One region of the Priestia sp. LL-8 genome, then DNA from elsewhere that is predicted to be linked to it. Evidence: riboswitches for the same ligand, from Rfam matches in the RefSeq annotation. Region 1 holds a riboswitch; each other region holds the start of a gene.
What was found. Region 1 has a riboswitch for cobalamin ahead of U9R83_RS01685 (HoxN/HupN/NixA family nickel/cobalt transporter). Riboswitches for the same ligand answer to the same signal wherever they lie in the genome.

Region 2: another riboswitch for cobalamin. It lies ahead of U9R83_RS12950 ((2Fe-2S) ferredoxin domain-containing protein); the one in region 1 lies ahead of U9R83_RS01685 (HoxN/HupN/NixA family nickel/cobalt transporter).
Region 3: another riboswitch for cobalamin. It lies ahead of U9R83_RS24370 (ribonucleoside-diphosphate reductase subunit alpha); the one in region 1 lies ahead of U9R83_RS01685 (HoxN/HupN/NixA family nickel/cobalt transporter).

The regions. Positions count from the first base shown of each region.
Region 1 covers NZ_JAZAQH010000001.1:309,438-317,121, reverse strand. Annotated here, with positions in the region: gene U9R83_RS01710 (lipase family protein) at 179-931, shown strand; gene U9R83_RS01705 (DinB family protein) at 956-1,444, opposite strand; gene U9R83_RS01700 (type 1 glutamine amidotransferase domain-containing protein) at 2,078-2,602, opposite strand; gene U9R83_RS01695 (DoxX family protein) at 2,908-3,330, shown strand; gene U9R83_RS01690 (M20 family metallopeptidase) at 3,398-4,561, opposite strand; gene U9R83_RS01685 (HoxN/HupN/NixA family nickel/cobalt transporter) at 4,791-5,588, opposite strand; cobalamin riboswitch at 5,722-5,904, opposite strand; gene U9R83_RS01680 (organic hydroperoxide resistance protein) at 6,010-6,429, opposite strand; gene U9R83_RS01675 (undecaprenyl-diphosphatase) at 6,582-7,175, opposite strand; gene U9R83_RS01670 (ABC transporter ATP-binding protein) at 7,322-7,684, opposite strand, start outside.
Region 2 covers NZ_JAZAQH010000001.1:2,541,551-2,549,234, reverse strand. Annotated here, with positions in the region: gene U9R83_RS12960 (M42 family metallopeptidase) at 8-1,045, shown strand; gene U9R83_RS12955 (hypothetical protein) at 1,398-1,556, shown strand; cobalamin riboswitch at 1,702-1,880, shown strand; cobalamin riboswitch at 1,999-2,178, shown strand; gene U9R83_RS12950 ((2Fe-2S) ferredoxin domain-containing protein) at 2,279-2,659, shown strand; gene cobJ (precorrin-3B C(17)-methyltransferase) at 2,673-4,295, shown strand; gene U9R83_RS12940 (sirohydrochlorin chelatase) at 4,314-5,225, shown strand; gene cobK (precorrin-6A reductase) at 5,222-5,989, shown strand; gene U9R83_RS12930 (precorrin-8X methylmutase) at 5,995-6,642, shown strand; gene U9R83_RS12925 (cobalt-precorrin-5B (C(1))-methyltransferase) at 6,646-7,684, shown strand, end outside.
Region 3 covers NZ_JAZAQH010000001.1:4,666,384-4,674,067, forward strand. Annotated here, with positions in the region: gene U9R83_RS24335 (cytochrome d ubiquinol oxidase subunit II) at 1-485, shown strand, start outside; gene U9R83_RS24340 (flavodoxin) at 516-974, opposite strand; gene U9R83_RS24345 (hypothetical protein) at 990-1,745, opposite strand; gene U9R83_RS24350 (DUF2325 domain-containing protein) at 1,800-2,081, opposite strand; gene U9R83_RS24355 (DUF1540 domain-containing protein) at 2,289-2,447, shown strand; gene U9R83_RS24360 (hypothetical protein) at 2,514-2,717, shown strand; gene U9R83_RS24365 (ribonucleotide-diphosphate reductase subunit beta) at 2,747-3,790, opposite strand; gene U9R83_RS24370 (ribonucleoside-diphosphate reductase subunit alpha) at 3,807-6,050, opposite strand; cobalamin riboswitch at 6,185-6,370, opposite strand; gene menC (o-succinylbenzoate synthase) at 6,649-7,684, opposite strand, start outside.

The DNA of each region.
Region 1 (7,684 bases):
AATTAAAACTTTTTTTTAGTTAAAATACACAAAAAAACTTATAAAATCCTCAAAAACATCCAACGATGAACCGTTTACATTCATTAATTCTCGCTTTCAAAAGAGAGATATCTGCACCTTTCTTATCAGGAACACATAGGCTATAGGAGTTATTTTCTATTAGAAGGTGTGAAAAACAATGATGAGAATAGAGCCTTTATTTTATCGTCCTTTAGCTCTAGACCTTCTTTATGCGTGCGTCTTAGCTTATAAGCAATACGCACAGGGAGGAACATTTGATGTACCTGAAGGCTACCGGCTTATTAAATCGTTTAAAGCTTCTGCCGTAGGGGTTCAAGAATGGTTTGGTTTTATTTTAGAATCTGATGACTCTATCGTAATTGCCTTTCGAGGAACTCAATCTGAGGCAGATTGGATTGCTGATGCTCGCATTAAGCAGCGCCCTTATCCATACAATCAACAAGCCGGTCTCGTCCACGAAGGTTTTTTAGCCGTTTACGAATCATGCCGTGATGAAATTTTTGAAACGTATCAGTCCCTTACCCCAAAGCCACTTTATATAACGGGGCATAGCCTAGGTGGTGCACTCGCTGCTCTTCATGCCTTAGATGTCGCCACAAACGCATCTTTTCCAGAGGTTACAATGTACAACTACGGAGCTCCTCGAGTAGGTGATCCTCAATTCGTTCAAACATACACAAATCTTGTTTCAAATAGCCGCTGCTTTGTTAACACGACGGATACGGTTCCTAAAATCCCTCCGAAGCGACTCTATTCCCCTTCCACCAAGCAAACAATTTATTACGATCAAGACCCTCTTCAACTCTCATTTACCATTCAAACAGGTTCTACCGTAGGGAACCATAATCCCCAAACGTACAGTGTTGGCATTTGGATGATGTCGGATTATCCTATTTTGGTCCAAAAATAAAAAACAGGCGGAATGCCTGTTTTTTTATGCACCGATTGCTGCTTTGATTTCTTCTATTTGTTCTTGATGACGCTTTTCGTGATAACCAATAAAGTCAATCCATTGCTTTAAATCCATTAACCCAAATACAGGGTGTGGAAATGATTTTTGCTTTAGCTTATCTTCACTTGCTGTTTCTTCTAACTCTGCTAAAGCCTCTCTTGATTCTGCCAGCTTACTCTTCATTTCTTCTAATGTCTGCTTTTCATTAGAAGGCGTAACTTGAGCCGGTGCATCTACTTTTCGCGAACGGTCTACCGCTAAATGAAACGGCTTATCTTCAGTGGGCTGATCTACACCGTTTTCTAACTGATCCTTTACACGTGAAACAATCATGCGCTCCATCAAATATAAATGTTCTAATACTTGCATAACGCTCCATGTATTAGATGCTGGCTGCTGATTTAATTGTTCGTATGTTAATGATTCTACACTGTTCAATACATCATTTCGAAACTGTTCATTTTTGTTCATTTTTCATCCTCCTCCAGGATTCCTCTAACTTATCGTACCAAAAAACTCTTCCATATAAAAAAGATATCCCTTTACTTAACCTTGTTTTAACTGCAATTGTTTCACGTGAAAAAATCATATTTTCTATTTGACATTGGTTAACCAGGGTGTTATATTTAGATTTCTGGCTTTTCTTTAAGAGCTAGACATAGTGAAAGTAACTTGAGAGGATGTATCGTACAATGCAAGGTAAAAATACTGGCATTCGACACATGTCTTTGAACAAAACTTATTCACACTGGATCGGCTTCGGAGCCGTAAGGATGCAAGAGAGGTAGGGCTTGCGTCGTTTAGGTTAATCGATCATGTGGAAAAACAAACCGCGGCAATGGATGAAATCCATGCAAGCACAATCAATGCTAATTGTGCCCTAACAACAACGAAACATACAAAAACCGTAATCATGGATTTTATAAAGAAAGTAATCATTTTGTTTTTACACTTGCAAAAAGCAAGTTACTGATAAGAAACACGAACAAAAGCGAGCAGATGCATCTGCTCGCTTTTTTAATGATTATTTTTTATTTACTTTATCATTTCTTTTTTAGCGGATCTTATAAAAAAAGCCGAAACCACACTGGTTTCGGCTTTTTCTTATTGCTCTGCTAGTACATCAGCAAATGCTTTTGCATAAGGAGGAAGGTCTGGCGGACGGCGGCTTGAAATGATGTGGCCGTCGATTACGACTGCTTCATCATGCCAAATAGCTCCCGCATTTTCCATATCATCTTTGATTCCTGGCGTACTTGTTACGTTTCGGCCATCTAAGATTTTTGCAGAGATTAATACCCATCCTGCATGGCAGATTTGGCCGATTGGCTTTTGCTGTTCATCCATATGACGAACCATTTCAATTACTTCAGGGTAGCGGCGCAGTTTATCCGGCGCCCAGCCTCCAGGTACTAAAATAGCGTCATATTCAGCTGGATCAACATCTTTAAAAGCATAGTCGGATACGGCTGGAACACCGTATTTCCCCACGTACGTTTCGTTTGCTTTTTCTCCAACTAAATGTACTTCTGCTCCTTCTTCTCGAAGACGCATCACTGGATACCATAGTTCTAGATCTTCAAAGTCTGCACTAACAAGCGCAATAACTCTTTTATTTTCTAAACGCATCGTAACACCTCCGCCATCAGTATAGCATGTTGGAGAATAAGATTGAAAATAAGGGACTAACTTGTACATAATTAAAGGATTTTTCAAGTGCTCTTCCGAAAATTTTTGTATGCCAAATGGTCCAATTTTATATTTTCACTTGACTGGGGACAAACATCACACTACAATGTGTAGTGTGATGTTCATAATGTTGTAAAATTATCCAAATAAGAAAGACTTTCTGATTTAATTGCTACATTTCTTTTTTCGGGCTTTCACACTACATAATGTAGTGTTTTTCAAATACACTTAAAGGAGGAAGTAAAGTGAATAAAAACGTCGAAATTGGTTCACTTATTATTCGTTTAGTATTAGGTTTTACATTTTTAGTACACGGCTTTCAAAAATGGCAAGGCGGGATTGAAAATACAGTAGGGTTCTTCGATAGCTTAGGAATCCCTGGTTTCATGGCATATATTGTTGCAACGATTGAACTTGTAGGCGGTATTCTTATTATTCTTGGTTTAGCAACAAGAGTCATAGGTGCTTTATTTATAGCAGTAATGCTCGGCGCTATTTTCACAGCCAAGCTTAAAAGCGGATTTGTTGGCGGATTTGAGTTTGATATCACCTTAATTGCAATGTCTGCTCACCTATTTCTTGCAGGAAGCCAGTTCCTTGCTCTTGATAAAGTGGTATTTAAAAAGAAAGAAACTGCTTTTTCTCTTCAAGAAGAAAGCAGTAAATAAAAAAGAAAGCTTATACTCTCCCAATATAAGCTTTCAGGTTAGTCCCGCCGTTTGAGGCGGGCTTTTTTTATATTTGAAGCAGTAAATTCGCAAATAAAGAAGAGCGCTCGGACAACGTATCAATTTGAATATGTTCATATTCCGCATGTATTCCTTTTCCGCATGCTCCTAATCCATCCAACGTGGGAACACCAATGGCCGCTGTAAAATTGCCATCACTTCCGCCGCCAACAGCCGCTTCTTCTAATTTCATACCCAGTTTGGCCGCAATTGACTGAGCGCATTCAAATAACTCTTCCGTTTGTTTAGACTTCACCATCGGAGGACGGTTCATGCCTCCCGTTACTTCGAGCTTTATCCCTTTTAAGATGGGTGTTAAGTTCAAAATAATATCCGTCATACGTTTCGCTTCTTCTTCTGTAGAAACACGTAAATCTACGTGTGCTTCTGCATATTCCGGCACTACATTTGTACCGCTGCCTCCTGTAAATGTTCCAACGTTCACCGTTGTACCTTTTTCATAATCTGTTAAGCCCTGCAAGAAAATCACTTGGCGCGCAAGCTCTTCAATCGCATTGATTCCTTCTTTGTGGTGATTACCCGCGTGTGCTGCTCGTCCCCATACTTTTACGGTGAAAATTCCCGCTCCTTTGCGCGACGTTTTTAACGCACCTGAACCCGCCACAGCCGGTTCCGCTACTAGCACTGCTTCACTTCTTTGTGCTTCTTCTTCAATGTATTTTTTAGAAGAAATTGACCCAATCTCTTCATCCGAATTGCAGAAAAACACAATTTTTTTATCGAGCGATAAGCCAAGCTCTTGAATCGCTTTAATCGCCCATATAGATTGCACAATGCCGCCTTTCATGTCTAAAATTCCCGGACCGTACAGCTTGTTTCCCTCTGTTCTTAGACTTAGCCTTCCCTTTTCCCATACCGTGTCAAAGTGACCGATAATTAAAAGCTGCTTTTCTCCTTCTCCAATCGTAAATTTCAAATGGTTTCCTACTTCTTTTTCTTCTATAATTTCGTAGCCTACTCCTAAACGCTTTTGAAACAGCTCCGTTAAATACATTCCACACTGATCTACTAACTCTTTACTGTAGGACGGTGATTCTTTTTTCACAAATCCAACTAAATCTTCAAGCATCTCTTGTTCGTGTTCTTTTAAATAACTAAATACACTTTGTTCTACCATTACCTGACTCAAATCAATTCCTCCTCCAAACAACCCCTGCTGCTTGCATTAAATGCTTTTATTTATCGTACGTATAACTATGTTCTACGTTTCACATAACGACCTTAAATTATCCTTAATTATAATGGTTTTCAGACAATTTTCCATCCTTTAAATACAGATAATACTTTAACTTATTCATAACCGACCGAAAATAGCCATAAACTTCAACAAATTCATACAAAAAAGCTTCAATCTTTAACAGATTAAAGCTTTCGTTTGACTAATTGACATTTATTTTAATATTTTTCCCTTTTGACTTCACACTCACAAAAACAAACATAGACACTAAAAAAATAAACAAAATAACGCCAACCATTTCAAAGTTTACTTCGGCCCATGGGTTAAAGAAAGTGAATGCTAAATAGAGTGACACACCATACGCGAGGACAACAATAACCCAGCCCATCAAGCGGGAAGCAGATCGCCCAAACTTACTCGATTCATTCACCATTTTATGTACAATCAGTGAATCGATTGTATCTGTCAGCATCATACCAAACATAAATACTAGTCCTAATAAAAGCGGCGTATACTTGCCTGCGTTCCCTACAGCTAGAGACCACACGGCCGTTTGACTGACCGTTTCGGCTGCTAAAGCGAACAATGCTCCTACAAGAATAATTAAAAAAGGATTCGTTGTTCCTTTTGCGATTTTCGGAATAAACTTCCCTTTTAACCCGCTCAGCTCAAACTCTTCCTCTTTATTTTTGGTTCGAAGCAAATGATATGTGTTTAATGTCCCGATTAGAAAGAGGGAGATAATGGATACCCAGGATGCAAAATGATCGAAATACGATGGAAACGTAAAATTCTTCATCACCACGCCAAGCACCCCGGCCGTGACGGCCACCATTCCTCCGTGACCTAGTGAAAACAGCGTGCCGACCCACGGGGCAAAACGGCTCCCCATTCGCCAATTATATCGGGTCTGGCCATCAATAAAAGCTAAGTGATCTGCATCCAATCCGTGCCTGATTCCTAATAAAAAGACAAGTAAAAAAACTGATAAACCTTCCATTTCCTACACTCCTTTTTTTAAAATAAAACATAAAAAAGCCTCAATTCTATAGAAATTGAGGATGTGTCGGCATATGAAAATAAACAGCAATTGCTCACTGCGTACCTTGATACACCGCCTCTTTCCTAGAAGAGTCAAGTGTACAGAATAGGTAGGTCTCCTGGCTTGAGATCATCATTTTCTACCGCCTTCCCCGTTTTGAGTGACGATAAGATAGAAAACTCCCTGCTTACAGTGGCTGGACCGCTCGAGATTTGCACTCGATTCCCTGTTACCTCTTACGCTATGTAAGAGCACCTAAACTGTGCGAATGATTCATTTTCTTACTCATTATACTAGTACCGCTTACAAATGAATAGAGAAAATTCAAATAAAAAAGCCCTGCTAAGCTTTACATGCTTAGCAGGGCTTTTTAAAGCAATTAAATTACTTCTACCGTTACGTCTACGTTACCGCTGATTGCTTTTGAATACGGGCAGTATGAGTGAGCTAGGTCTACATATTTTTTCGCTGTTTCTAAATCTAAGCCTTCGATATGAGCTTCAAGCGCTACGGCAATTTTTACTCCTTGATCAGCTTTATCTGGAAGCAGCTGAACAGTAGCTTTTACTTCACTGCTTTTGATTTCTACGTTATGTTTTTTCAACATAAATTCTAACGCACTGTTGAAACAAGCACTGTATCCAGCTGCAAATAGCTGCTCTGGGTTTGTTGCTGTTGTTGCTTCTCCACCAAGTGCTGGAGGTGTTGCAACATCTAAATTAAAGATATTATCTAAAGAATGAACTTCTCCTGTTCTTCCACCTGTGTTAACGACTGTTGTTTCATATAAAGCTTTCATGTATAAATCTCTCCTCTTTTTTAGTAATTTTATTAAAAATTTTTTATTTATCGTTTCTGTAATTTAATTGTACACAATTTAATTTTAAAAAACAAGTATTAAATGCATTAAAAATTTCCCAATAAAAAAAGCCGCGTATTTGCGGCTTTTTCTTAATAATATTGAGACTGCCCGTCATAAGCTGATTTTCGAAAAATAGACAGATTGGTAATAGCTCTCATAATTTTGGTATTGAAAATAACATAATGAATAAACAACGCGAGCAAGCAGCCTAGAATAGCTCCTGTTAACACATCGAATGGATAGTGAACGCCAACCCATACGCGTGAAAATGCAATGAGTGCACCCATTACAACCCACATGCGCCCTGAACGTTTGAAATGTAGCCAAATGGTAAAAGTGATAACTAATGCAGACGTAGCATGATCGCTTGGAAATGAAGAATTCGCGGCGTGATCAATAAGCTGATTCACGTGGTGAGAGATAAATGGACGATCTCGATAAGCAAATAAACTAATCACTTTATTAATAATGACTCCTGTGGCACAAGCACATAAAGCTTGGAATGCTACAACACGGCTGCCGTTTTTATTAATAAGTAAAAACAAGCCGAGTAAAACAATAAGTACATACTGGGCATAATCTGCAAAGAATACCATCAGCGAATCTACAAACTTCACATGCGAGGCGTACTGATTCACCGCATGGAAAATGGTATAGTCTACTGAATTAATAGCTGATAACATAATCGAAATCCTTTCTTATTTTTAAATGTCATTAGCTATCTTATCAGTTTCTGAAGAAAATGAACATGTTTTTGTCAGAAGCTTCCTAACTGGTATTTATAAATAACGTAGTCAGGCTGAGTGGTAAGCCAACAGATTTTTGCCCATTAACTTACCTGCGAATGATCCACGATGTTTTTTTGCAAAAAGATTTCTTCTAAAGAAGGCTCTTCTACGTGAATTTGATAAATATCGATGCCGCATTGAATCAATTCGCGAATAATCAGAGGGATATTTCTCTCTTTTTGAAGCATCACTTTTGTGTACGTGTGATGGTATTCCACGTCCGGACTCACCGTACGGAAAAACTGTTGAATATATTCTTTATGACTGCTTGGGTAAGGATCATGTTTAATCATCACCGTTTTTTTCGCTTGGTATTGAAAACGCAGTTCTTCCATTGTCCCTTCTACTAAAATAACACCATTTTTCATAATCGCTACACGTGTACAAATCTTCTCAACTTCATT
Region 2 (7,684 bases), 2.2 Mb from region 1:
TGTCATAATGACGGAAACTGTTCAGTTAATTAAAAAGCTTGTTTCGATTCCCAGTCCTTCTGGAAATACAGAAAAGGTGATTTCATTTGTCGAAGACTATGTAAAAGAGCTAAATATTCAAACGTATCGCAATCGAAAAGGAGGCTTAGTCGCTACTATTCCCGGTAAAGATACAGATCATCACCGCATGCTGACGGCTCATGTCGATACATTAGGTGCTATGGTAAAAGAAATCAAACCTAGTGGACGTCTGAAAATCGACCTGATTGGAGGGTTTCGCTACAATTCTATTGAAGGAGAATATTGTGAAATTGAAACTTCATCAGGAGAAGTATTTACAGGAACCATCCTTATGCATCAAACATCTGTTCATGTGTATAAAGATGCAGGGAAAGCTGAGCGAAATCAAGAAAATATAGAAATTCGATTGGATGAAAAAGTACATAGCGCAGAAGATATTCGCAGCCTTGGAATTGAAGTCGGCGACTTTGTTTCGTTTGATCCTCGTGTAGAAATAACCAAAAGCGGTTTTATTAAATCTCGTCATCTCGATGATAAAGCAAGCGTAGCTTTATTGCTTCAGCTCATGAAAACAATTCAAGAAGAACAGATCGAACTGCCATACACTACGCATTTTCTCATTTCAAATAATGAAGAAATTGGATACGGAGGGAATTCAAACATTACGCCTCAAACGGTAGAATACTTAGCGGTTGATATGGGTGCTATGGGAGATGGACAATCTACTGATGAATACACCGTGTCTATTTGTGTAAAAGATTCAAGCGGACCGTATCATTACGGTTTGAGAAAGCATTTGGTGGAGCTAGCTAAGCAGCATGATATTCAGTATAAATTAGATATTTATCCGTTTTACGGATCAGATGCTTCTGCTGCTATTCGTGCGGGGCATGACATCGTACACGGCTTAATTGGTCCAGGAATTGATTCTTCTCATGCGTTTGAGAGAACGCATCAAGATTCATTGAACCATACGTATAAGCTTCTTCACCACTATGTGCAGTCAAACATGGTTCTGCTTTAAGAAAGGAATATTTAATTAGTGTATTTTTTATGCAGAACAAAGAGCGGGACGGGACTGTGATGTCTGTACTTTCCTTTCCTAAAAAAGAAGCCGACTGTCCGGCTTCTTTTTTTAATAAATACTATATATTTTTTTACTGGTGAAGCAACAGTTGGTAAAAAAGCACCTTTTTTAAAGAGGTATAATACTACTTCAACCTTTTGTACATTTTGTTCATTTACAGAAGTTAAAATGTTTTTAAATTTTTAAAAGTTTCTTGTGACAAGTTTTGTAGAATGGGTTTTCAAAAGGAAATGCTTTCGTCATAATGTGGATATAGCGATCACTACAATAATCGGAGGCGAATCTTTTCATGTGGGTACTGACGGTGTATGCTGGAAAAGAAATGAAAATGTTTGAATTTGAAACTGAAACGCAGGCGAGAGAAGCTTTTGCAAAAACAAATGGCTGTAAAGTTCTTTCAGAAGTCGTGTATTATAATGATCCTCATTTAACATTAGTAGCTATATAATGAAAAACAAGAGCTGACTTTATGCTCTTGTTTTTTTATAGCTTCTTGTATCTTACGAAAAGAATAGAGTTGAAATAAAAAAAAATGTACGCTATGATATGGTAGTTACTTCTATTATTCTGATAGTTTAAAAGGTTCATATATATCAAACAGCAACAGTAAAGATGCCAAGAAGGCTTAATAGGGAAACTGGTGTAAGACCAGTACTGCCCCCGCAACTGTAAGTGTGGACGAACGAGTATAACCACTGTGAAAAAATCACGGGAAGGTTCTCAAGTAGAATGATACACAAGTCAGGAGACCTGTCTTTATTGTGAAGTTTCTATTTCTCCGGGGAGCGGGAAGGGAAACGTTGGCTTAAAGTGGCATTCGTGTACACTCTTATTCTGACGTTTTACCCGCTCGCATATTAGCGAAGCGGGTTTTTCTCATATCCTAAAACTACATATCGTGCAAAAAAGGTGCGCAATGACCACATTGCGTTAAATGGGAAGTCTGGTGTGAAGCCAGCGCGGTACCCGCCACTGTGAAGAGGAGCTGATTGCATATGCCACTGTATTCGGGAAGGCGCAATCAAGTAATGAATCGAAGTCAGGAAACCAGCCTTTTTCTAATGCGAAGCTTACCCTACGGGATATAGGTGGAAGTGCAAAAACTTAGTTTGAATTTTCTGCGCCTCTATCATTGATAGAGGCGTTTTTTTAGTAAAGGAGAGAATGAGTGTGACGACTTGGAACTTGAATGCAACAAAGCATCACGTATTGATTTGTAATGGAAGCAGCTGTATGAGAAAAGGTGGAGAAGAAGCCACGCAGGCTATTCGAAATAAAGTGACCGAACTGAATCTAGATGAAGCGGTTCATACAACCCGCACGCGCTGTAACGGAAGATGCAAAGATGCTCCTGTAGCTATCGTGTACCCTTCAGGAGATTGGTACAAGCAGGTCACTGAAAACGTAGCTCATCGAATTGTTGAAGAGCATTTAGCAGGGGGCTGCAGTATAAAGGAATCGCTTATTTATGAATATGATCAAAATGGTTTCGTTTCTCCAGAAAACAGTGACTCCATAGAAGGAATTGACAAAGTAAAAAGTAACGCATAAAGGAGGAGCTAGCATGAAAGGTAAACTACTAGTTATTGGATTCGGTCCAGGAAGCTTTGAGCATATCACACAGCGAGCAAGAGAAGCCATTCAAGAAAGTGATATGATCATTGGTTATAAAACCTATGTGGAATTAATTCAAGGACTGTTAACGAATCAACAAATTATTAGTACAGGAATGACCGAAGAAGTAAGCCGTGCACAAGAAGCTGTAAAGCAAGCTGAAGCGGGGAAAACAGTGGCGGTCATTTCAAGCGGAGATGCAGGAGTATACGGAATGGCCGGCCTTGTGTATGAAGTGTTGATCGAAAAAGGATGGAAAAAAGAAACGGGCGTAGAGCTGGAAGTAATTCCTGGCATTTCGGCTATTAATTCATGCGCATCTCTCCTTGGGGCGCCCGTGATGCATGATGCCTGTACGATTAGTTTGAGTGATCATCTTACACCTTGGGAGTTAATTGAAAAAAGAATTGAAGCAGCTGCACAAGCAGATTTTGTAGTAGCCTTTTATAATCCGAAAAGCGGAAGAAGAACAAGACAAATTGTGGAAGCGCAGAGGATTCTATTAAAGTACCGTTCTCCTGATACGCCTGTTGGCCTTGTGAAAAGCGCTTATCGTGACCGTGAAGAAGTCGTAATGACGAACTTAAAAGATATGTTAAACCATGAAATAGGTATGCTGACTACCGTTGTTGTTGGGAATTCATCTACGTTCTTTTATGACGATTTGATGATTACACCGCGAGGGTATCAGCGGAAATATACCCTCAATCAAACGGAACAGCCGCTAAGACCGCATCAGCGACTTCGAAAAGAAGCAGAACCATGGGCTCTTGATCAAGAGGAGACTGTACAGCAAACGGCTTCAGCTATTGAAGCTGTTCAGAATAAAAAAGAAGAAAAAACAGCTTCACGAGCTCTTGCAGAAGAAGCGCTTCAAGCAATTTTAGGTGAAACTACTTCTCCGGTCGTACATCAGCCAATAGAGTCTATTTTTGAAGTGGCGGTTAGTCCAGGGCTTGCGAATAAGAAGTTTACGCCCGTTCAAATGACAACACTAGCAGAAGTTGTTGGTGAAAAAGGTACGATGGAGTATACGCCTGATCATCAAATTAAATTGCAAATTCCAACGGCTCATCCAGATGTGATCATTGAAAAACTTCAAGCAGCTTCCTTTTTATTATCTCCGGTCGGAGACGTGTTTACAATTAAAGCGTGTGATTTTTGTGATGGAGAAAAAAGCGACGCCATCCCACATACGGAAGAATTACAAAAGCGCCTCGGCGGAATGGACATGCCAAAAGAGCTGAAGCTTGGTATTAATGGATGCGGTATGGCCTGTTACGGTGCTGTTCAAGAAGATATCGGCATTGTCTATAGAAAAGGTGCGTTTGACTTATTTTTAGGAGCTAAAACGGTTGGGCGCAACGCGCATTCAGGTCAAATTGTGGCGGAAGGCATAGCGCCTGATGACATTGTTGAAATAGTTGATAACATTGTCCGTGAATATAAAGAAAAAGGTCATCCTAATGAGCGGTTTCACAAATTCTTTAAGCGTGTGAAGAACGTTTATGGATTCGATTATCAGGATATAACACCAAAAATAAAAGTAGAACCAGCTCCTTGTGGAGATTAAGAAATGGGAGGGCATTATATGAAATCAGTTTTATTTGTAGGTCATGGAAGCAGAGATTCTGAAGGGAACGATCAAATTCGCGAGTTTATCTCTACGATGAAGCATGATTGGGACGCATCTATTTTAGTAGAAACGTGTTTTCTAGAATTTGAACGTCCGAATGTAAGTCAAGGAATTGACACGTGTGTGGCAAAAGGAGCACAAGATGTAGTTGTGATTCCAATTATGCTCTTGCCTGCTGGGCACTCTAAAATACATATTCCGGCGGCTATAGATGAAGCTAAGGAAAAATATCCACACGTAAACTTCGTATACGGACGTCCCATTGGCGTTCATGAAGAAGCTCTTGAAATTTTAAAAACGAGATTACAAGAATCAGGAGAAAATTTAGAAACTCCAGCTGAAGACACGGCTGTTATTGTCTTAGGACGAGGAGGAAGCGATCCTGATGCAAACAGTGATCTATATAAAATTACGCGCCTTCTTTGGGAAAAAACAAACTACAAAATCGTCGAAACTTCTTTTATGGGCGTGACCGCTCCATTGATTGATGAAGGGGTGGAACGATGTTTAAAACTGGGCGCTAAAAAAGTGGTTATTCTCCCGTATTTCTTATTTACAGGAGTATTAATTAAGCGTTTGGAAGAAATGGTGAAGCAGTATAAATTGCAGTATGAAGACATTGAGTTTAAGCTAGCCGGCTATTTCGGCTTTCATCCAAAACTACAGACAATTTTAAAAGAACGTGCTGAAGAAGGATTAGAAGGCGAAGTGAAAATGAACTGCGATACATGTCAATATCGCCTCGGCATTATGGAGCATATTGATCACCATCATCATCACGATCATGATCACGATCACGGGCACCATCACCACGATCACCATCATGGTCATCACCACCATGAAGATAAGGTCGGCGAGTTAAAATGATTTTATTGTTAGCGGGAACTAGCGATGCACGTGCATTAGCTGTTCAAGTGAAAAAAGAAGGTTACGACCTTACGGCGACGGTTGTAACCGACAATGCAGCAATCGAATTACAGCGTGCAGAAGTGAAAGTGAAAATTGGACGTCTCACACAAGAAGATATGATTGATTTTGTAAACGAACATCGTGTAAAAGCTATTGTGGATGCAAGTCACCCTTTTGCCGAAGAAGCATCTAAAAACGCTATCGGCGCAGCTGCTGAAACATCGATTCCTTACATACGCTATGAGCGGGCTTCACAGGCTTTCACCTACGACAATATGACGATGGTTTCCACGTACGAAGAAGCAGCTGAAGTAGCGGCTCAGAAAAAAGGAGTTATTATGCTGACAACAGGCAGCAAAACGCTGCAGGTTTTTACAGAAAAGCTCCTTCCTCTTTCAGATGTACGGCTTGTTGCTCGTATGCTTCCAAGGCTGGATAATATGGAAAAGTGTCAGCAGTTAGGATTTCCGCAAAAAAATATTATTGCTATTCAAGGTCCGTTTACAAAAGAGTTTGACCGAGCCCTGTATAAGCAATACGGCGTGACGGTCATGGTCACAAAAGAAAGCGGAAAAGTTGGATCTGTGGATGAAAAAGTAGAAGCAGCCAAAGAGTTAGGCTTAGATATTATTATGATTGGGCGACCAAAAATCGAGTATGGGACCGTGTATTCCACGTTTGAAGAAGTGGTTCATGCTTTAGCAAACCAAACTAGGAGTTGATTGAGATGGATTTTCGTACAGAATTTAAACCGTTAACTGTTCAGCCTCAGCAAATTGAAGGAAAAAGTTTTGAAATGATTACAGAAGAGCTTGGGCCTCACCCGTTTACAGATGAACAGTACCCAATTGTTCAGCGTGTGATTCATGCGTCTGCAGACTTTGAGCTTGGACGCAGCATGCTGTTTCATCCGGATGCGATTCAAGCAGGAATTAAAGCCATTCGCAGCGGCAAGCAAGTGGTTGCGGATGTACAAATGGTGCAAGTAGGAACAAACAAGCAGCGAATTGAAAAACACGGCGGTGAAATCAAAGTTTATATTTCAGATCCGGACGTAATGGAAGAAGCAAAGCGCTTAAATACAACGCGTGCAATTATTTCAATACGAAAAGCAATTAAAGAAGCAGACGGCGGAATTTTTGCAATTGGGAACGCACCGACAGCTTTACTTGAATTAATTCGTTTGATTAAAGAAGGAGAAGCGAAGCCTGGGCTTGTTATTGGTCTGCCGGTAGGATTTGTTTCAGCAGCTGAATCGAAAGAGGAACTTGCAAAACTTGACGTGCCGTTTATTACAAACATCGGGCGAAAAGGCGGCAGTACGGTAACGGTTGCTGCATTAAATGCAATTTCAATTCTTGCAGATCAGGTGTAACGCATGAAGGAAGTACCAAAAGAACCTAAGAAACTCAGAGAAGGCTACACGACGGGCGCTTGTGCAACGGCAGCTACGAGAGCAGCTCTGCTTACGCTAATTTCAGGAGAAGTGCAAGATGAGTCAACGATTTACTTACCTGTCGGCCGCTTTGCTACGTTTCATCTTGAAGAATGCGAGTATCGCACAAGCAGCGCTGTAGCTAGCATCATTAAAGATGCTGGAGATGATCCCGATGCCACGCACGGAGCGCTGATTATTTCTGAAGTTTCGTGGTGTAATGGTGCAGACATTATCATTGATGGAGGAGTGGGAGTAGGGCGTGTGACAAAGCCCGGCCTCCCAGTTCCTGTCGGTGAAGCAGCCATTAACCCTGTGCCAAGAAAGATGCTGAAAGAAACGGCTGAACAGCTTTTAGCTGAATACAACATACAAAAAGGCGTTAAGATTGTCATCTCGGTTCCTGAAGGAGAAGAAATGGCGAAAAAGACATTAAATGCGCGTCTAGGTATTTTAGGAGGCATTTCGATACTGGGGACGCGGGGGATTGTTGTTCCGTTCTCAACAGCTGCTTATAAAGCAAGCATCGTGCAGGCAATCAGCGTGGCTAAAGCGAGTAATTGTGAGCACGTTGTCATTACGACAGGGGGCCGAAGCGAAAAGTATGGAATGAAACAGTTCCCTGAACTTCCGGAAGAAGCGTTTATCGAAATGGGAGATTTTGTTGGATTTACTTTAAAACAATGTAAAAAGCAAGGAATGAAAAAAGTGTCGCTCGTAGGCATGATGGGAAAGTTTTCAAAAGTCGCGCAAGGCGTTATGATGGTTCATTCAAAAAGTGCACCTATTGATTTTAATTTTTTAGCAAAAGCAGCTTCTGAGTCAGGCGCTTCTGCTGAACTGGTAGAGGAAATAAAAGGTGCAAACACAGCTTCTCAAGTGGGAGATTTAATGACGCAAAGCGGTCATCATCAGTTTTTCGAAAAACTGTGCGAGTACTGCTGTTTATCAGCATTAAAGGAAGTAGGGGACGGAATCGATG
Region 3 (7,684 bases), 4.4 Mb from region 1:
ATTACTCGAAGTCATCTGACGAAATGGAAGCTTATGCGGTCTATCGGCGCGATGCGCTCATTACAGGACCTCTTTCACTGCTAATGGCTATCTTTATTATGATTACAATGCAATCAGAAGCAAGCTGGTTATATGATAAAATGATGCAGTTTAAGCCCCTTCTTTACGGATCTGTAGGTCTATTTGTAGTAGCTGGTATTGCTCTGCTGCTGCCTTCTCAAAAAGGAAAAGGAATGCCTCGTTTAGCCGTGGTATCAATCGTCCTTCAATATTTCTTAGCAAGTTACGTATACGGACGAAGTCATTTACCGTATGTCGTGTATCCAAACGTAACGATTGAGAATGGATTTACACATCCCGATGCGTTTCATTCGTTATTTATTGTGTATATTGTTGGCTTTGCGATTTTATTTCCTGGATTCTTTTATTTCTGGCGTCTATTTATGAAAGATAATAAAGAATACAGCAAAAAGAAGCCATATTAAAAAACCCGGTCAGCACTTGACCGGGTTTCCTTATGAAGTAGCAGATTTTTCCACTACTTCAGCAAAGTCTTTAGCGAATACCTTACATTTTTCTACATCTTCTCCAAAGGGAGAGAGCTCGATTTTCAAACCAGGAACAGCTATATTTCCGTTGCGTCTCTTTATTTTTTCTTCAATTAAATCAACTGCTCCGCAAAAAACATCATATGATGAATCACCTGAACCAAATACAGCCATCTGCTTTTGACTGAGATCTATATCATCCATTTCATCATAAAGATCTAAAAAATCATCTGGCAGCTCTCCATCTCCCCACGTATAAGCTCCAAAGATAATAGATTCTGCGGACACAAGGTCAGAAGCATCAATATCATATACTTCTGCTCGTTTCACATGCAATCCATGCTTGAGTAATTCTTCTTCAATCAAATCGGCTATCGCTTCTGTGTTGCCTGACATACTCGCATAAGCTAGTAAGATTTCCTTCATGTAAATGACGCTCCTTTACACCAGCAGTGTTGGCCGCACATCCCCTTCTTCCCAACATTCTTGCTTAAGAGGACAGTTTTTACACTCACTGGATGCATAATTCTTTTGAAAATGTTTTGGTTCCATTAAGACACTTTTGACAATATGTAGTTGAAGTATGGCTTTTTTATAATCGCCTGGTGTAATATGATAAGTTGTTGTTTCTCCGGTTAATAATGAATAAAAACGAATTTGTTCAGGAACCTTTTTAAAAGCTTGTCTCGAAAAAACGATAATAAAGTCTTTCATTGCGTTCTTCACTTCTTCATGGTCATCTAGAATGAATTTTGTTACCGTATAAGACTTCTCTGTCCATGCAGCAAAATCAATGGTTAGAGAAAGGTTGCTTTGAATTTCTTCTACATAAACGCTGTATTTCTCAAACACAAAAAGCGGTAGCTCCACATGTGTTTTCTCGCCTAAAAACCTCAGTAAATAATCGCTTACTTTAGCTAACACATCGTAATAGTGAATGGGTGATGAAAACATATTTGGCTTTAGGCGCCAATATTTTTCAATAAGCTGTAAAACATAGAGGTTTGAGCGATACTCAACTGGCTTGCTATAGTATGTTTTAATGATTTGATGGACAGTTACTTGAACATGCTGTTTCCAATCTATAGATGTCTTTTTCAAAAGCAGCTGCTGCTGATAAAATTTGTACGGACATCGAATAAATTGTTCGATGTGGTCGTTAGAGAGTGTCTTTATGTGCACTTTTATCGGTTCCACCTATGTCTCACCACCCTAATTGAAATTCATTCTCAATAATGATTAAAAATTAAATCATGAAATTTGCTCAATCACTTTACGAATAGCACTCCATGAATGTTTGACGAAATAAATCGGTTTTTTTTGTTTTTTTGCTTTCTCTTTAATGACTTTTGCCATATTGTGATTAATAAAATCCGTAATAACTAATACAAACCCAATATGTTCGGGTATTTCTCGCTTCACCATATTGCTTTTACGGCCATCTAAATGAATTACTTCATTAAATCCTTCTCCCGCTAAACGATCTGTAATATGCTTTAACCTGTCTCCTCCTACAACCATAACTGATGACATGTTTGTTCCCTCCCAATTAATTATTCATTTAATGATTTGACAACAACCTGTATTCTTTACTATATACACAGTTTAATTGAGAATGATTCTCTTTGTCAATGTTTAATTGATAAAAATTCTCAATTAAAATGAAAGTCTACCACCTTTCTTATAAGTTAGTTGAATTTTGACCATACTATAGCTATCACATACAAAGGAGGGTTAACGTTGGAACAAAACATTCTTTGTGAAGTAAATAACTGTCACTTTTGGAAAAATGGAAATCACTGCAGCGCAGAAGAAATTTACGTGGTAAGTCATAGCGGAAAACATGCAGCAAGCAGTTATGAAACAGACTGTAAAACGTTCAAGCCAACTGAAGCATAACCCGCAAAAGGACAGCCTCTGGGTTGTCTTTTTTCTCTCTTCAAGATCATAAAAAAGGAGACTAGTATGAAAACTGAACAACTGATTCATTTTTTTAAAGAAGAAGCCATAAAAGCAAATGAACAAACCTTTCCAATCTATGTACAATCGTTTACTCATTTATGGACATACAAATGGGGAACACTTGAAAACATTCCAGAAGAAATTGATGACTTAATTACTACACGTGCGTTAGAACTTGGACTTATTCACTTAAAAAAAGCTGACTAATCAATAAGAAAATTAGTCAGCTTTTGTGTTTATAGATCATCAAATCCATTCGCATCTGATGCTTTTGTATATTGTCGTGATTTCTGTTCAAAGAAATCCGTTTTCCCTAAATCTACCTCTTGATAAGCAATAATCCAACGAAGAGGATTTTCAATCGGTGCTTCTGGGAAAGCAGCTCGACCGAAGCCTAACTGATTACAGCGTTTATTAGCCATGTATTCAATATACTGCTGCAGCTCTTTCATCGTGATGCCGTCGAATTTTTCTCCGATAACAGATTCCGCCCATTCAATTTCAAGACGAGCTGCCTCTTGGAACGTTTCAACTACAAACGTTTCTAGCTCCTCCGTACGATAAGCTGGATTTTCATTTAGTACTTCCTTGAAAATCTTTTCAAATAACCCAACATGAAGCTGTTCATCACGATTGATATAGTTAATCATAGTAGATGTCGCCACCATCTTTTGATTTCTCGCAAGATTATAGAAGAACGCAAATCCGCTATAGAAGAAGAGACCTTCTAAAATAACATCATATACCATAGACTTTAAAAAGTTTTCAACCGTTGCTTCTTCGCTAAATGCTTTATATCCGTTTGTAATAAAGTCATTTCTAGCGCGAAGCTTTTCGTCTGTGCGCCAGTATTCAAATACTTCATCTTGTTTTCCTTTTGGTACAAGACTTGATAAAACATATGAATACGAATGATTATGAACCACTTCTTGCTGCGCTAAAATAATCATTAGAGCATTAATCGAAGAATCGGTTACATAGTCAGCTACTTTGCTAGCATAATCTGATTGAATACTGTCCAGTAGCGCCAGCAAGCCAATAATTTTTAAAAAGCTCTCTTGTTCGTCAGCCGTTAACTGAGGGAACTGCTTAATATCTTGACCCATATTAATTTCAAACGGCGTCCAGAAGTTAGCTAGCATACGCTTGTATTTAGGGAACGCCCATGAAAATCGGACGTCATCCCAGTTTAAAATATTTGAGCTCTTGCCGTTGATGATTCCTGTCGAACGGTTCGGAGCTGTTTCGTTCATTAATTCTCGTTTTAACATGCTTGTCATCAATTATTCACTCCTTTTAACTATGACAGCTTTCACATTCTTCAATGACTTCACTTGATGTTGAACGTACGTAGTAGGTCGTTTTTAACTTTTCTTTCCATGCCGTCATATGAAGATCCAGCAGCTCTTTTGCTCGGATATCATTTTGCACATATAAGTTGAATGAAATGGATTGATCAATATGGCGCTGGCGCTTGGCGTTTTGCTTAATGCTCCAGTGCTGATCAATTAAATAAACGGACTTATAATACCAGTTTGTTGCTGGTGATAAATCTGGTGCCGTCACCGGGATTTTATAGTTTTTCTTTTCCTCTGAATAAAACTTACGGAAAATCGGATCAATACTCGCAGTAGAACCCGCGATAATAGATGTTGATGAATTAGGTGCTACAGCCATTAAGTATCCATTTCTTATCCCATTGTTTTGAACTTCGTTACGCAGTTCACTCCACGCTTCGCTTGTGTATTTACGTGTTTCAAAATAAGCGCCTGACTCAAAATCTGAGCCTTTAAATAATGGATATGCGCCTTTTTCTTTAGCTAAGTTCATGCTTGCCTGTACGGTTAAGTAAGCAATTTGCTCATACAATTCATCGCAATATGCTACCGCTTCATCTGTTTCCCATGCTATTTTCTTTAAGGCAAGCAAGTGGTTCCAACCAAATGTCCCAAGCCCTACTGCGCGGTATTTTTGGTTTGTTAGTTTTGCTTGAAGTACCGGCAAATCATTTAACTCAATAACGTTATCAAGCATGCGTACTTGAATTGGAATTAAACGTTCAAGCACATCTTCAGTTACGGCTCTCGCTAAGTTAATAGAAGAAAGATTACATACAACAAAATCGCCCGGATTCTTTGTAATAATAATTTTTCCGTCTTCCGTAATTTCCTCCGTTACGACCGTTGTGCTTTGATTTTGCGTAATTTCTGTACATAAGTTGCTGCAGTAGATCATGCCCTCGTGGCGGTTTTGATTAGCTCTGTTAACCGTATCACGATAGAACATATAAGGCGTTCCAGTTTCAAGCTGCGAAAGCATAATGCGCTTGAAAATTTCAATAGCAGGTACTGTTTCTCTTGAAAGCTGTTCATTATTTACACACTCAGCGTAACGAGTGCGGAACGAACCGCTGCCTTCTTCTTCATCATAAAAATCTTCTAACGAGTAGCCCATCAGCGTACGAACTTCGTGAGGATCGAATAAGTGCCAGTCTTCACGTGCTTCTACTTTTTCCATAAACAAATCTGGCAAACATACGCCAGTGAATAAATCATGCGTGCGCTGACGTTCGTCACCATTGTTCAAACGCGCGTCTAAGAATGAAAAGATGTCTTTATGCCATACGTCTAAATATACGGCAATAGCTCCTTGTCGTTGACCTAGCTGATCGACACTTACAGCCGTATTATTTAGCTGTTTCATCCATGGAATTGTTCCTGATGATACGCCTTTAAAACCTTTTATATCACTTCCTCGGCTTCTAATATGACCGAGGTAGACACCAATTCCGCCTCCATTTTTACTAAGCGTGGCCAAATCTGTATTGCTATCATAAATACCGCGTAAGCTGTCATCAATCGTATCAATAAAGCAGCTAGATAGCTGTCCATAGCTCTTTCCTGCGTTTGAAAGTGTTGGTGTGGCAACCGTCATATATAGACTAGAAAGCGCCCAGTACGCTTCTTTTACTAATGCTGTTCGATTTTCTTTCTTTTCTTGAGACATCAGCGTCATAGCAATGATAAGAAAACGTTCTTGCGGTAATTCGTATACGCGCTTATCATGTGATGTCGCTAAATAGCGATCTGCTAATGTCAGCAATCCAATGTATGTAAATAAACGATCGCGTTCAGGAATAATGACTGAGGCAATTTCATTAATTTCTTCTTCTGTATATGTTTTTAATAGCTGTTTATTATAAATGCCAATTTTTGTTAGTTCTTGAATAAGCTGATAAAACGAACCGTACTTCTCTTTTTTATCGTAACCTCGGTTGTCCGCTGCTTTTCGATATAGTTCGTTTAAGTAGACGTCTGCCGCTACGTACGTCCAATCTGGTTCTTCCATTGAAATACGCTCTAAGGCTGCTAAAATTAGGACGTTTGCAACCTTTTCGTCCGTCATATTTTCCTTTACTGTAACAGTTTGAATAACCTTTTCCTCATACAAAGAAAAATCAAGCTGCGTAAATTCTTTTTTTAAACGTTCAATATATGCAGTTAATTCATGTAGAATTGTAGGCTTTAATGTATTCACCATAAAGATGGCTCCTCTCTTCACTTCAAAATAAAAAAATCGCTCACCGTACCTCGGTGAGCGAATAGAACGAAGATAGAAGAAGACACTAAGTCTTTTCTCAATCCTCGCTCTACCCTCTCACCTCCCGAAGAAGATAAAACGACATAAAAAAGGCAGGTCTCCTGACTTATGCTTCTTTTTACTTTAAGGCCTTCCCATGATGTTTAATCACAGTGGATCTCCTTATTTCATCAGCATTCACAGTTGCGGGGACAGCTTTGGATTTTCACCAAATTCCCTTTTAAGTCTTTTTATCAGACACCTTTTTCACTGGAAAACACAAAATATAGTATTTTATTATCAATTTCAAAACAACATATTGTGTTATGTTATAAACACATTATATAGGACAACTCAGAAAACTATCAACCTATTTTCAAAAATAATTTTGTTTTTTACGATAAAATCCTTCGACTTTTTTCATCAAACTATTCCATCATAACATGTTTTGACACGCTTGATGGAACAATGTGCTCTTTTTAAAAAATTTGTCTTATTTTTCTACTAAACATTGACAACCTCAATAAAAAAACCGTTTTTCATAAAAAACGGTTTTTACTTATTTGTATTCTTTTTCAAATGCTGTGATTGTTTTGATAAACTTTTTATCAATATCGTATCCTATCCCCGGTTTTTCCTTCACCTTTATTACTCCGGCTTCTACCTCTACTTCGGGCTTAATAATATCTTTTTCCCAATAGCGAGACGACGCAGAAATGTCACCTGGTATCGTGAAAGAAGGCAGTGTGGCAAGGGCAATGTTATGAGCTCGTGAAATCCCGGCTTCTAACATTCCTCCAACCCAAAGCCTTACACCGTGCTGGGCGCATAAATCATGAATTTGCTTTGCTACGGACAGTCCGCCAACTCGACCGATTTTCACATTGATAATCTTGCAGCTTTTTTGTTCGATTGCATGACGTGCATCTTCATAGCTCACAATACTTTCATCTAAGCAAATCGGCGTCTTCATTTGCTTTTGTAACAATCGATGATCAAGGATATCATCAGAACTTAACGGCTGTTCAATCATCATTAAATTCAATTCATCTAGTTTCTTCAATGAATCACTATCGCTTAACGTATAGGCTGAATTGGCATCAGCCATAAGAGGAATGCTTGGAAATTCATCTCGAATTTGTTTCAGTAGCTCATAGTCGGCACCCGGCTTAATTTTCACTTTAAAGCGCTTATAACCATCTTTCATGTACGTCTTTATTTGTTCTTTCATGATGGAAATATCATTTAAGCCAACTACCACGCCAGCTTCTACAGCAGGCCTTACTCCGCCAATTACTTCAGCTAACGGCTTATTTTGCCGCTTTGCATACAAATCCCATACAGCACAGTCCAAAGCTGCTTTAGCCATGTTGTTCCGCTTTAGAGGTTTGAATAACTTTTGAACATCCTCTGGTTTTTGAAGCTGCTGATGAAGAAGCGAAGGAATTAAAAAATCCTCTAACATATGAAAACATGTCTGAATCGTTTCTTCCGTATACCAAGGAGATGAAAAAGCAACGACTTCTCCCCACCCTGTAAATCCTTTTTCATCTTCTACTTCAAGCAAAATCAATTCTCGATCCTGCACTGTACCA